DNA from 2 places in the Raskinella chloraquaticus genome. Region 1 is predicted to be linked to the other one. Evidence: predicted binding sites of a transcription regulator. Region 1 holds the regulator's gene; the other holds the start of a gene.

Evidence for each region. Region 1 encodes PhoB, which activates phosphate uptake and scavenging genes when phosphate is short. Its sites were predicted from a motif close to TGTCATNNANCTGTCAT; they were not measured.
Region 2: ACINK1_RS11305 (YdcH family protein) is a predicted target of PhoB. The motif match lies at 3,891-3,907, and genes of this name have one in related genera.

The regions. Positions count from the first base shown of each region.
Region 1 covers NZ_JAKFWN010000044.1:24,139-31,502, reverse strand. The annotation lists gene ppk2 (polyphosphate kinase 2) at 1-27, opposite strand, end outside; gene ACINK1_RS14230 (ATP-binding protein) at 180-1,538, shown strand; gene phoU (phosphate signaling complex protein PhoU) at 1,671-2,402, shown strand; gene phoB (phosphate regulon transcriptional regulator PhoB) at 2,416-3,126, shown strand; gene ACINK1_RS14215 (GcrA family cell cycle regulator) at 3,176-3,706, opposite strand; gene ACINK1_RS14210 (aspartate aminotransferase family protein) at 4,087-5,298, shown strand; gene argF (ornithine carbamoyltransferase) at 5,415-6,281, shown strand; gene ACINK1_RS14200 (Hsp33 family molecular chaperone) at 6,278-7,264, shown strand; gene argE (acetylornithine deacetylase) at 7,284-7,364, opposite strand, start outside.
Region 2 covers NZ_JAKFWN010000031.1:24,892-32,255, reverse strand. The annotation lists gene ACINK1_RS11335 (patatin-like phospholipase family protein) at 1-378, shown strand, start outside; gene ACINK1_RS11330 (tetratricopeptide repeat protein) at 375-1,262, opposite strand; gene rpsU (30S ribosomal protein S21) at 1,380-1,631, opposite strand; gene ACINK1_RS11320 (5-(carboxyamino)imidazole ribonucleotide synthase) at 1,870-2,943, opposite strand; gene purE (5-(carboxyamino)imidazole ribonucleotide mutase) at 2,949-3,437, opposite strand; gene ACINK1_RS11310 (YdcH family protein) at 3,563-3,787, opposite strand; gene ACINK1_RS11305 (YdcH family protein) at 3,931-4,110, shown strand; gene ACINK1_RS11300 (lytic transglycosylase domain-containing protein) at 4,264-5,112, opposite strand; gene ACINK1_RS11295 (acyl-CoA synthetase) at 5,203-6,831, opposite strand; gene ACINK1_RS11290 (thiamine phosphate synthase) at 7,017-7,364, shown strand, end outside.

The DNA.
Region 1 (7,364 bases):
GTTCTGCCCTTTGATGCCTCGTGCCATATGCTCAATCCCCGATTGCCAGCGTGGAGGAAAACATATCACTGAAACGGCGTGTCAGACAAAAGGCTGAAGGAAGCGTCTTCTCTTCGTCACCGATTCGCCGCAAACTTGTCGCCGAGCCTGTTCCCGAACGCCATCTTCCCCGGAGGCCCATGAGCGTCATCGACAAACAGGAGCGCTCGCGCATCGCAGCGACCTTGCCTGCGCGCGTGCGGCTTCTGCCCGACGGCGGACGCCTGTGGCTGATCGGCGTCAGCGCCGCCGTTTGTATCGCCTTCGCTGTGATGAGTGATGCACCCTGGTGGCTGAGTGCTGTGGCGTTCCTGGCACTGTCACTCACGATCTTTGTGACGAGCGTCCCGTCAAGCGATAGCCGGCACCGGGCGGATTTCTCCGCAAATAACCTGCGTCGCGATCTCGATCACCGCAGCGCGCTGCTGATCGCCGCGCTGCCTGATCCGTGCGTGGTGGTCAACCGGCGTGGCGTCGTCGTCATGCATAATGAGCAAGCCGCCAGCGCCATTGTCGGCCTGCGCATGGGCGAACCACTGTCATTCGTGCTGCGCGTGCCCGCAGTGACGGAAGCCTTGCGCCTGGTGCTCGCCGGCGGGCGCTCGCCGGCTGTACACTTCGGCGAGAGAGTTCCCATCGAGCGCAGCTTCGAGGCATTTGTCGAGCCGATCCACGTCAACCCGTCATCTGCCGGCAGCATTCCTGATTATGTGCTGATCATCCTTCACGATGAAACCAAGCGCCAGCGCCTTGAAACGATGAGGGTCGATTTCATCGCCAATGCCAGTCACGAGTTGCGCACGCCGCTCGCCTCCCTTCTCGGGTTCATCGAAACCCTGCAGGGACCCGCCCGCAACGACACGCCGGCGCGAGACCGCTTTCTGGGCATCATGCGCCAGCAGGCCCTGCGCATGTCGCGCCTCATCGATGATCTGTTGTCACTGTCACACATCGAGCTCAACGCCCATGTCAGGCCGCAGGCGGTCATTGACGTGTCCTCCGTGGTGGCCCAGACGGTCGATGCGTTGTCGCCGCTTGCCAATGACAACCAGTCACGATTGCAGCTGACGTGCGAGGGCGCGCCCTTCGCGATCAGGGCCGAGCGCGATGAAATCTACCGTGTATTCGAAAATCTCATTGAGAACGCCATCAAGTATGGCGGCGACGGACAGACGGTGCGCATCATAATCGATCGCGAGCCGGCGCAAGACGGCTTTGCGGCTGCGGTGCGGGTGAGCGTGGTCGATCAGGGTCCTGGCATCGCACCTGAACATTTACCCCGCCTGACAGAACGCTTTTACCGGGTCGATACCCAGACCAGTCGCGCCAAGGGCGGCACCGGGCTCGGACTGGCGATTGTCAAACACATCCTCGCCCGCCATCGGGCGCGGCTGACGATCAACAGCACCCTCGCTGAGGGCTCGACATTCTGCGTGCGTTTTGATGAAGTCTTTCAAGGCGATGCGTCCTGTCACCCTATTGTCAAGGAAGGATCATAAAGACGTCTCCGCAGATCATCGCGCCCGATTGCCTCAGGAAGCAAGCGTAACCCGCTTGCACTTCTGCAAAAGCTGCGATCAAGCTGTCTAATGTGTCGTCTCCTCGCTGCGAGGAGTGTTGCACGACAGGACATGAGGAAAAATACCGTGGATCATACCGTCAAGGCGTTTGAAGATGAGCTGGAAAATCTGACGCGACTGATCGCCGAAATGGGCGGGCTTGCTGAAAAGGCGGTTGCTGATTCAGTCCTGGCGCTCGGCCGACGCGACCTTGATCTCGCAGGGATTGTCGTTCGGGACGATGTGCGCCTCGACAGGTTGCAACGGGAGGTCGAAGAAGCCGCCATTTTGCTGATCGCCAGGCGACAGCCGGTTGCAAGCGATCTGCGCGATGTTGTCGGCGCGCTGCGCATCTGCAGTGATCTTGAGCGTATCGGTGATCTGGCAAAGAATATCGCCAAGCGGGTGATTGCCATGGGCAGCGGCGTGCCGCCGCAGAAGCTGGTGCATGGCGTTTCCCACATCAGCCAGATTGCGCTTGAACAGCTCAAGCATGTGCTCGACGCCTATACCCAGAAGGATCAGGGCAAGGCGCTCGGCGTGTGGAAACGCGATGAGCAAATCGATGCGATGTACACCTCGATCTTCCGCGAGCTGCTGACCTACATGATGGAGGATGCCCGCAACATCACCGCCTGCACGCATCTCCTGTTTACGGCCAAGAATATCGAGCGCATCGGCGATCATGCCACCAATATCGCCGAGACGGTGTATTATGTCTCGACAGGTGAAAATCTGTCGGAAGACCGGCCGAAAGGTGATGATTCGCTCTACACATCCAGCATCCCCACCGCCGCCCAGTAGGTCCACCATGGTCATGCATACGCGGGTGATGATTGTCGAAGACGACGAGCCGCTGACCTTGCTGCTGCGCTATAATCTGGAAGCGGAAGGCTACAAGGTTGATGCTGTTGCGCGCGGTGACGACGCCGAGACGCGCCTCAGGGAGCATCAGCCGGATCTGGTGTTGCTCGACTGGATGCTGCCGGGCCTCAGCGGCATTGAACTGTGCCGGCGGCTGAGGGCGCGGAGCGAAACGGAACGTCTGCCGATCATTCTGCTGACGGCGCGCGGGGAAGAGGGCGAGCGCGTGCGTGGTCTCTCGCTGGGCGCTGATGATTATGTCGTCAAGCCGTTTTCAATACCCGAACTGATGGCCCGCGTGCGTACACTCCTGCGCCGCTCCCGCCCTGAACTGGTGGCCAACCAGCTGCGTGCCGGCGATATCGAGCTTGATCGCGAGACACACCGGGTGCGACGCGCCGGGCATGAGATCCATCTTGGTCCGACGGAATTCCGCCTGCTCGAATTTCTCATGCAATCGCCCGGGCGGGTGTTCTCGCGCATGCAATTGCTCGACGGTGTATGGGGCCATGACGTCTACGTCGATGAGCGCACTGTCGATGTTCATGTCGGACGCCTGCGCAAGGCCGTCAATCGCGGAAAGATGATGGACCCCATCCGCACCGTGCGGGGCGCTGGCTATTCATTCAATGATCAATTCAGCAGCCGCGGCGCTGCAGCCTGAGGCTGACGGCGCCTCGGGCTGACGTTTTCTGCGGCCGAAGGTGGCTCGTTCACACCCTGGCGCGGACATCGCGCTGCGCCTGGCGGCGGCGCTCATTGGACGGTTGATAGGCAACCGCGCAATGATAGGGGCAGTAAGGCTTTTCGTTGGAGCTATCCGCGCCGCAGAAGCCGAAATCGGTCGCGACCGGATCACCGATCGGCCAGCGGCAGGTACGAAACCCGAGTTGCGTGATGTCGATCTTGTCGTTCGTTGGCGCGGGAAAAGGAATCATCACCGCCGGCTGGGCAATGACATCGATCTGGGCCTCGGTCTCGATTTTGAGCGCGGTGGCGCCAAAACTGATGGGGCGGGACGACACTGTGCGCTGGACATGACCCGTCGATTTCTGCTTCGGACGGGCGGCGCGTGGCGCCTGACTTGCCGACTTTGCCCGACCCGACAGGCCGAGCCGATGGACTTTGCCGATCACGGCATTACGCGTGATGCCACCCAATTGCTGCGCGATCTGGGTGGCGGTCAAACCGTCTTCCGTCCATAGTTTCTTTAACAATTCAACGCGTTCATCGGTCCAGTTCATATCATGCCCCCCGCCAGTCCGTGGACGGAATCCCTCAGCGCTCGCCTTATTGCTGTAGCAATCGGCTCCGCACGCCTTGACTGTTAAGCTGTATTACTGCGCCACCACGATATGTCGTGGCCCGCAGTTACGTACCTACTACAGGCTGAATCTGACGCGCAAGCGCGCCAGGCCCCGTCAGCGTGTTATCCCCAGATGTGTGGCAAAGTTGAGTCCGCGTACGAAACCTTCCTCACCCTTCGTAAAGTTGACATAAGTTCAAGATTCAATAGAATTCATGCTCTCAGGCCGCCGGTGGGCGGCTTTCGCTTTTTTGTACCGCAGCCCTCTGCTTGTCAGTCCAGCCAAGCTCACGACCAACGGCCCGAAAGGATGCGCCCATGACCACGCCATCGCCGCTTCTGCCTGCCTTCGCCCGTTCGGAGCTTGCATTTGCCCGAGGTGAGGGCGCGCGCCTGTTCACCGCCGATGGCACATCCTATCTTGATTTTGCCGCCGGCATTGCCGTCAATTCGCTCGGACATTGCCATCCGCATCTGGTCGCGGCACTCAAGGCGCAGGCCGAGACGCTGTGGCATGTGTCAAACATGTATCGCATTCCTGAACAGGAAAAGCTGGGCGCCCGCCTCGTCGAGGCGACATTCGCTGATTATGCCTTCTTCACCAATTCAGGCGCCGAGGCGCTTGAAGCCTCGATCAAGATGGCGCGCAAATATCATGCGGCCAAGGGAGCGCCCGAGCGCTATCGCCTGATCACCTTTGAAGGGGCTTTTCATGGCCGCACCCTGGCAACGATTGCGGCGGGCGGACAGGCCAAATATCTTGAGGGTTTCGGACCCAAGGTCGATGGCTTTGACCAGGTCCCCTTCGCTGATCATGAGGCGGTGAGGGCCGCCATCGGCCCGCACACTGCCGGCATCCTCATCGAACCCCTGCAGGGCGAGGGCGGCATTCGCCCGGTGCCGCCGCAATGTCTGCGGGGCTTGCGTGCCCTGTGCGACGAGCATGGCCTTCTGCTGATCTTCGACGAGGTGCAGACGGGCGTTGGCCGCACCGGCAAGCTGTTTGCGCATGAATGGGCCAATGTCACACCCGATATCATGGCGATTGCCAAGGGCATCGGCGGTGGCTTTCCCATCGGTGCCTGTCTTTCAACCAAAGAGGCTGGCATCGGCATGACGGCCGGCACGCATGGCACGACGTTTGGCGGCAATCCGCTGGCCTGCGCGGTGGGCAATGCGGTGCTTGATGTGGTGCTGGCGCCGGGCTTCCTCGACCATGTGAACGATGTTGCGGGCTATGCCAAGCAGAAGCTGGCGGCGCTGAAGGATCGCCATCCGCAGGTGATCGAGGCCGTGCGTGGCGAAGGGCTGATGATGGGCCTCAAGGTCATCCCGCCGGTTGGCGACGTGGTGCAGGCCCTGCGCAAGCAGCATCTGCTGACGGTTGGCGCCGGCGACAACACGGTGCGCCTCCTGCCGCCGCTGGTAATCACGCGCGGCGACGTCGATGAAGCCCTTGTCAGCCTGGAAAATGCCTGCCGCGAATTCGAGACGGCGCGTGCTTCGAGTACAAAAGGGGAAGCGGCATGAGCAGAAACGGCGTGTCGACATTGAGTTCGGCCCGGCGCTCCGGCGCGCGCAAAACCGTGTCGGCGGTGAAGCATTTTCTCGATCTGCGCGACATGTCGGGCAAGGAATTGCGTCACATGATCGAGTGGAGCCGCGCGACCAAGGCATCACGCGAGGCCGGCAAACCGCAGGACAAACCGCTTGCCGGCAAGATGCTGGCGATGATTTTCGAGCGCCCGTCCACGCGTACCCGCGTATCCTTTGACGTGGCGATGCGCCAGCTTGGCGGCGAGACGATGGTGCTGACGGCAGCCGAAATGCAATTGGGGCGTGGCGAGACGATTGCCGACACCGCGCGCGTGCTGTCGCGCTATGTCGATGCCATCATGATCCGCATTCTTGACCATGGTGTGCTCGAAGAGCTGGCGGCCAATGCGACGGTACCGGTCATCAACGGTCTGACACGGCGCTCGCATCCCTGCCAGGTGATGGCGGACGTGATGACGTTCGAGGAGCATCGCGGGCCGATTGCCGGGCGCAAGGTGGCGTGGTCGGGCGATGGCAATAATGTTCTGGCTTCCTGGGTGCATGCCGCCGCGCGCTTTGACTTTGAACTGAGGGTGGCGGCGCCGCCTGAACTGGCGCCGCGTCAGGATGTTATCGAATGGGCGCACAGCGCAGGCGCCAATGTCACCTTCACGACGGACCCCGAACAGGCGGTTGACGGGGTCGACTGTGTCGTCACCGACACGTGGGTGTCGATGGGCGATGTCGAGGCGGAACGCCGGCACAACCTCCTCAAGCGCTATCAGGTCAACAAGCGCCTGATGGCGCGCGCCAAGCGCGATGCCATCTTCATGCATTGCCTGCCGGCGCACCGCGGCGAGGAAGTGACGGATGACGTCATCGACGGCGCCAATTCGGTGGTGTTCGACGAGGCGGAGAACCGTCTGCATGCGCAGAAGGGTATTCTTGCCTGGTGTCTGGGAGGCATGCAGGAGTGAGCGAGGCGCCGTCACGTCCGGCGCGCGCGGTGCGCGATGATAGTGTTCTGCCCTTTCAGGTGGACAGCCTTGACGTGCGCGGGCGCATCGTCAGGCTCGGCCCGGTGCTCGACCTCATCCTGTCGCGTCATGATTATCCGCGCCCCGTTGCCCGATTGCTTGCCGAAGCGGTAGCGCTGGCGACGCTTCTGGGAAGCGCGCTCAAATTCGATGGCCGCATGGTGCTGCAGACCAAGGGCGATGGCCCGGTCGGCATGCTGGTTGCTGATTTCGAAGCCCCTGACGGCATCCGCGCCTGCGCAAGCTTTGACAAGGGACGCCTGGCGCAAGCGCAATCAGCCGGACGCATCAGCGCTCCGGAGCTCCTCGGCAGCGGCTATCTTGCGATGACGCTCGATCAGGGCGCGGATATGAAAAACCGCTACCAGGGCATCGTCGAGCTTGATGGCGCCAGCCTTGAGGAGGCGGCCAGCACCTATTTCCTGCGCTCCGAACAGATCCCCTCGCTCGTCAAGCTGGCGGTCGCTGAAAGTTTCACGCCGGTCAACGGCACCATGCAGGCAGGCTGGCGGGCGACCGGATTTCTGGTGCAGTTCCTGCCCGAAAGTCCGGAGCGGCGGCGCATGGCCGATCTGCCGCCGGGCGATGCGCCCTCCGATTTCGTGGCGCCCGTCCATCGCGACGATCAAGCTTGGCTGACCGCCCAGGCGCTGGTCGAGACGATCAGCGTCGATGAGCTGGTCGACCCGATGGTATCGCCGGAAACCCTGCTCTACCGTCTCTTTCACGAAGAGGGCGTGCGGGTTTTCGAGGCGCAGGCGATCCGCGATTTCTGCCGCTGTTCGCAGAAACGCATCGTCGGCGTGCTCAAGAGCTTCGATGCCGAGGAGCGCGCCAGCCTCGTCAACAATGGCCGTGTCAACGTGACCTGCGAATTTTGTTCGCGCGCCTATGATTTCGTCGCCGAGGAAGTGGTCGACTAGATCGAAAACCGGGTTGAGATTACAGGCCGGCGCGGCAGCCTTCGAAGAGGCGATCAAGGAAGGCCTCGCAAGTGCGCAATTCGCTGACCGCGATCCATTC
Region 2 (7,364 bases), on a different contig from region 1:
ACCGAGAGGCAGGCCAGGAACACCCGAGCCTTTGCGGTGGCGTTGCGCGCCCTTGTCGCCCAACTCAGCGACGCCCAGCAGCAGGTGCAAGCGCTTATGAGCTGGCTTGGCACCAGCCCGACGCCGTGGGTGATCAACAGCGAATTGGGTGATTTGGGGGCGATCCCAGGACCTTGCCAGCCATTATTCCAATATTTGCGCTATGATATCTGCCTTGAGCGCCAATGGCTTCAAGACAAGCTTCAGTATGAAGCGTCAGGCAAGATCATCGATCGACTGCGGCGGATGGATGATCCCACCATGATCCCCGAACTCTATCGCCTGGCGACGCTTGCGGCGCAGCAACAGATACGCTGGAACGATCTTTCGGGAGCTTAGTTGCGTATGCCGAAAAATGAAAACCCGCCCGGCTTCCCGCCACCCTGCAGGCGGTTCAGACCATCGCGGGCGATCGTGTTGTTCTGATCGATATTGATCGCCCTCTGATAGGAGCTTTCGGCCTGGTCTTTCTGACCCAGTTGCTCAAGTGCCACGCCGCGATTGGCCCAGGCATCGGCAAAGCGGGTATCGAGACGGATCGCTTCGGTGAAATCCTCAGCCGCTGATTTGGCATCATTGCCGGCAAGATAGGCGAGGCCGCGGGCGTAATAGGGTTCCGGCGCGGTCGGACCAAGGCCAATGGCGGTGGTGAAATCGTCGATGGCGATATCATTGCGCCCTTGCGCCTGATAGATGAGGCCGCGGTTATGGAATGCCTGCGGATCATCTGATCTGATCTTGATGGCGCGCTCAAAATCGGCGAACGCCTCGCTCATCCGGCCCGCCTGGCGGCTGATCGTGCCGCGCCCGATCAGGGCTGGCGCGTAACCAGGATTGATGGTTATTGCCGCGTTATAATCGGCCAGCGCCAGATCGATGCGCCCCATGCGGCGCTCGACAAGCGCGCGGTTGGTCAAGGCCTGGACATAGTCCGGATTGACGCGCAAGGCCGCGTTGAAATCGTTGATCGCCTCCGCATAACGCCCCTGCTGCGCGAAGGCGGTGCCGCGAATGTTGAGGGCATGAGCATCACGCGGATTCTGGCGAATGACATCGGAAAGCGATGCGAGATTGGCGTCTGGGCTGGCGATGCTCTCGGTGGGCGATTCAGGCCCAAGCGCGCCGACGTCTCCCGGCCTGCCGGCGCAGCCCCCCAGCATCAGCAGGGCGACTGCAGTGAGTGTCGCCCAGAAAAATCGTGAGGATGGTGGTGAATATGCCATGGCCGTCCCGCGTTCCGCTCCGTGCCATAGCACGGGGTCTGCCCGAATTCGCGACCGGAACGTGGTCAAAGAGAGGCGATACCACGCCTCATTACAAAACAGGCCATCGTTCAGTGGCTAGCGCGGGCCGCCCGGACCAGCCATGACCGGCTTCTTGGGGGCTGGCAGCAGACCTTCGCGCTGGGCGCGCTTGCGGGCAAGCTTGCGGGCGCGGCGCACGGCTTCCGCCTTCTCGCGGGCGCGCTTTTCCGAGGGCTTCTCGTAATGGCCACGAAGCTTCATCTCGCGGAAGATGCCTTCCCGCTGCATCTTCTTCTTCAGCGCCTTCAGCGCTTGATCGACATTATTGTCGCGAACGATGACTTGCACGCGTTCTCTTCCTCTTCACGGCTTGCTTTCAGGCCCATCGCAGAGGACCGAAAACTGAAATGCACGACCTTCGATTCCGGTCGCGACAGGATTGCACGGGTTTCATGCAGGCTTTCGGGGCCGCTGCGTCCGCCCCAAAATTGCTCCGGCATCGGACAGCAAAGCCCAATGTGGAGCGTTTCAATATCAAACGACGCTTAATTTGTCTACAAGCTTTGAGGGGATACGATGGCAAAATTCAAGTGAGCGATGGACGGCCCAGCCGCGTCACATGTCCCATCTTGCGGCCCGCACGGGCATGGCGTTTGCCGTAGAGATGAAGATGCGTCGCGGGTTGCGCGATCAGCCTGTCCCATTGTCCCGCATCATCGCCGATGAGGTTGGTCATCACGGCATCATGGGTGCGCCGCGTGTCGCCCAGCGGCCAATGGGCAATCGCGCGGATATGCGCCTCGAACTGCGATACCAGGCAGGCCTCGATGGTCCAATGACCGGAATTATGGACGCGTGGAGCAATTTCGTTGACCAGAAGCTCGCCATCGCCGGTGACGAAGAACTCGACGGCGATCGTGCCGACATATTCCAGCGCCTCGGCGATGCGTCGGGTGGCCTGGATTGCCTGATCAGCGAGCGAGGATGATATGGTCGCGGGTACCGTCGAGGTTGCGAGAATATGGTGGCGATGGACATTTTCCGGCGGATCGAAGGCGGTAAATGAAGCGTCATGGCCGCGGGCGGCAATGACGGAGATTTCGCAGGCAAACGGCACGAAAGCCTCGAGGATGGCCGGTGTGTGACCGATGGCGGCATAGGCGCCATGAGCGTCAGCTGCCGCCGTGATTCGCGTCTGGCCCTTGCCATCATAGCCAAACCTTCGCGTTTTCAGCACGGCCGGCAGGCCGGTGTGGGCGATGGCCGCCTCCAGATCGGCGGGGCTCGAGACCGGATGGAAGGGCGGCACAGCGATGCCAAGATCACGAATGAAGGTTTTTTCGTGCAGGCGGTCCTGGGTCAGCGCCAGCGCGCGCAGTGGCGGCGACAGGCGCACCTTGCCCTCCAGGCTTGCAAGCGGGGCGGTCGGAATGTTTTCACTCTCATAGGTGACGACGTCGACGGTCTTGGCAAAGACCGCAAGGGCGTGCGCGTCGTCAAAGGCGCCGGTTGTGCGCCGCGCGGCGACATCGAAAGCCGGACAATCCTCCTCCGGGGCATAGATATGCACCTTCAGACCAAGCGGCGCGGCGGCAAGCGTCAGCATGCGCGCCAGCTGGCCGCCGCCGAGGATGCCGATGGTGTCACCGGGTTTCAGCATCGCCGTCAGATGGGCCGCTCGGCGACAGCCGCGCTTTGGCGGGCGCGGTAGGCCTCAAGCCGCGTTGCAAGCGCGTTATCCTCCAGTGCAAGAACGGCTGCGGCAAGGAGGGCTGCATTGATGGCGCCAGCCTTGCCGATGGCAAGCGTTCCGACGGGAATGCCGGCCGGCATCTGCACGATCGACAGCAGCGAATCCTGGCCCGACAAGGCTTCGCTTTTCACCGGCACACCGAAAACGGGCAGGGAGGTGAGGGCGGCGGTCATCCCCGGCAGATGAGCCGCACCACCCGCGCCGGCGATGATGATCTTGAAGCCGGCAGCGCGCGCGCCTCTGGCGTAGTCGTAGAGCCGCTCGGGCGTGCGATGCGCCGATACGATGCGCGTGTCATGCTCGATCCCCAACGCCGTCAAGGTTTCGACGGCATGGCGCATCGTTTCCCAGTCAGACTGGCTACCCATGATGACGGCGACCGCCGGCGAGTTTTGCGTCATTGTCGCGCTCCCAGGCAGGTGCGGTATCCGAAATGGGGCGCTGTGGTCAATTCCCGGCCATACTTAATTATGACGCCGCAATGGCAGGTTCATACAAGCTAAGATCGACACGCTGATTGCTGCCGTCAGGCGATAATATCAGGAATGAGGCTGCATTCGATGCTGCCGATCTGGTCTTTCAGCGCCAGTTTGCGCTTCTTCAGCCGCTGGATCTGCAATCGATCAATGATCGAGGCTGCCTGGAGGGCGGCAATCGCCGCATCCAGATCGCGATGCTCTTCCTTGAGATGCGCCAGCAGGCTGCGCAGCTCGGTTTCTTCAGCGGTTTCTATGGTTGAGGCGTCATTCATGGCTGTCAACGACTATGTCCGGGAAGATATCAACGAGCAAGTCACCATGTAACAAGTTTTGTCCTCACAAGACAATTTCGCCCTTCGACAGGAAGTTTGTTTCATGACAAACTGGTGACGCTTAACCATGAGGGAGGCAGTCTATGGCAGTGACCGCGCGCATCGCGGAACTCGAACGGCGCCATCAGATGATGGAGCGTGAAATCGAGTCCACTCTGGCACATCCGGGAACGGACCCGCTTAAATTGGTCGAGTTGAAGCGTAAGAAGCTGCGAATAAAAGAATCGATAGAAAAACTCAAAGGTGGTGCGTCGCTGCACTGAAGCGTTCGTTTTTTTAGATTTGATCTGGCAGGTTCGACCTGTCACGGCGCTGACGCCGCTGCGCCTGATGGCCGGCGGCGTTTTGTTGGGTCCAGCGACCGGTCAGCAGGTCACAGCCAATTGAAAGCGGCGACCTGCCGGGCAAGCCGGCGCTCAGCGACTGGCCTGATAGCCGCTTGCCTCGGCAAGCCGGCTGGCGAAAGCAGCAATCGTTTTGGCGTAGACTTGTGCCTTGTTCCACAACAGGATCGTCTCGAAATTCGGCTGCCCCGGCTCCCAGCCCTGGCCGGGCTTCCAGCCATACCCCTTGAGGTAGTTGGCGGTTGAGGCCAGCACATCAGCCGGGCTGCGCAGGAGGTCGCGCCCGCCGCCATAATCAACGGCATATTTGAGATAGGTAGAGGGCAGGAACTGGGTCTGTCCGAGTTCGCCCGCCCATGCGCCCTTCATGGCTGCGGGCTTCAGATCACCGCGCTGGACGATCTGCAGGGCGGCCAGCAATTCGCCGCGAAACATCGCCGAGCGACGGCAATCATAGGCAAGGGTGGCAAGCGCGCGGATCGACTGGATATTGCCGATATTGGCGCCGTAATCGGTCTCAAGGCCCCAGATGGCGACAATCACCGGGCCAGGAACGCCAAATTCCTTCTCGATGCGCTGGAGGAGGGCAGCATGCTGCTTCAGGAGGCTCGTCCCCTTCTGGACGCGATAGGAGGAAATCATGCGGGCGGAAAACTGCTCGAAGGTTTGCCGGAACACCCCCTGTCCGCGATCGGCATTGTAGACCTTCTGATCATAGGTCACGCCGTCAAGGCTTGCTGAAATGACATCGGGGCGGATGCCTTTTGCGGCGGCCTCGGCACGAAAGCCGGTCATCCACTCGTCAAATGTTCCAGTCGTGCGGCATTTGTCGTTGGGGAGCGCCAAAGCGGGGACAGCCATCACGATAAGCGTACAGGCAGCCAGCAGTGATCGGATGGAATAAGCTTTGAGCGCAGGCATGAGATCCTTTTCCCTTTTGTTCCCGACCGGTATCGGCGACGTCAGACATCGACAATTGCCGCACGGCCTCCGACAGCGTGCAAGACGCGGTTATACAGATTTCGCCATGTCGCGCAGCCTGAATTTTTGAATTTTGCCGGTCGATGTTTTAGGCAACTCGGTGAAGATGACGGTGCGGGGGCATTTATAGGCTGCCAGATGGTCGCGGCACCACGCCATCACCTCGTTCGCGGTAAGGCTGGCGCCGGGGCGCAATTCAACGAAGGCGCACGGCGTCTCGCCCCATTTCTCGTCAGCCTTCGCGACGACAGCCGCTGCCTGGATCGATGGGTGCTTGTAGAGCGTGTCCTCCACCTCGATGGAGGAAATGTTCTCACCGCCCGAAATAATGATGTCCTTCGAGCGATCCTTGATCTGGATGTAGCCATCGGGGTGGATGACGCCGAGATCGCCGGAATGGAACCAGCCGCCATGGAAGGCTTCGGCGCTCGCTTCGCGATTTTTCAGATACCCCTTCATCACCACATTGCCGCGAAACATGATCTCGCCGATGGTCTGGCCGTCAGCCGGCACCTTTTCCATGGTTTCAGGGTTCATGATGGTCAGATCTTCAAGGGCGGCATAACGCACCCCCTGGCGTGCCTTCTTGGCTCCGCGGGCGGCTGGTTCGAGATGGTCCCATTCGGCTTTCCAGTCGTTCACCACTGCCGGCCCATAGGTTTCCGTCAGCCCAGAGAGATGAGTGACGTTGAAACCGGCCGCCTGCATGGCGCTGAGGACCGCTTCCGGCGGCGGGGCGGCGGCGGTAAAAAACGAAACGACATGGGGCAGGGGCTGCTTGTCGGGTTCGGGCGCGTTGAGCAGGGTCGACATAACGATGGGCGCGCCGCACAGATGGGTTACCTTGTGTCTGGCAATCGCCTCGTACATGGCCGGTGCCCGGACCCAGCGCAGACAGACATGGGTGCCGGCCACTGCCGACAGCGACCAGGTGAAGCACCAGCCATTGCAGTGGAACATCGGCAGCGTCCACAGATAGACAGGGTGCTTGCCCATGGCGGTCGTCACCACATTGCCTACCGCCAGCAGCGAGGCGCCACGATGGTGGTAGACGACGCCTTTCGGATTGCCAGTCGTGCCGGACGTGTAGTTGAGCGAAATCGCGTCCCACTCGTCATCCGGCATCAGCCAGTCGAAGGCGGGATCGCCCTCGGCGATCAGTGCCTCATAATCCAGGGTGCCGAGACGCTCGCCCTCGACCGCAAATTCCGGGTCGGCGTAGTCGACAACCAGCGGCTTCACCTTCGCAAGGGCAAGGGCCTCCTTCATCACCTTCGAAAATTCAAGATCGGTGATGATGACTTTGGTTTCGGCGTGATCAAGCGTGAAGGCGAGAATGGCCGCATCAAGCCGCGTGTTGAGTGTGTTCAACACGCCGCGTGTCATCGGCACGCCGTAATGAGCCTCCAGCATGGGCGGCGTATTGGCAAGCATGACAGAGACCGTATCGCCCCGCTTGATGCCGCGCCGGGCCAATGCGCTGGCGAGGCGCCTGGAGCGGGCGTAGAAATCGCGATAGGTGATGGCCTGCCGGCCATGGAGTATGGCGGTGTGGTCGGGGAAGGTGAGGGCCGAGCGGGCCAGGAAGGTCAGCGGCGTTAAAGGCTGGAAATTCGCAGCGTTCTTGTCTAGGTCACGATCATAGGCAGCCGCAGACATGGTTGTTCCTCCGTATTCTTCAGGGGTGATCCTAAGCGCTGGAGCGCGCCGTCACAATGTGCATGAATGATATGCAGCCATTTGCTTGAGCAGATACCGTAATGTTGCCGCAAATCGTCATGCGGATATGGTCGGGCTTGTGATCGCTCACTGATGCGCTGCAGCCGCAGGATGATGGACAGCTTATGACTAAATCGAAGAAAAACCGGGATGAGGGCGAGATTGTCCGGCTCCGCACGCGGCTCTTTCTGGTTGCGTCCCTCACAGCAAGCGAGGGCCTTGAGCATCTGGCGGCAGCACTGACGGCGGGAGATGTCGCCAGCGTGCTCATCGCCGAACCGGCGGTCGAAGGCAAGGCGTTCGCTGCGCTGGCAAGGCCGTTCGTCGAACTGGTGCAGAAACGCGATGTCGCCGTTATTCTGCGCGGGGATGCGCGTCTGGTACAACGTTTCGGCGCTGATGGCTTCCACAGCGATGGCGATATCACGGCGCTCGAAGAGGTGATCGCGGCGCTGTCACCGGGCCTTATCGTC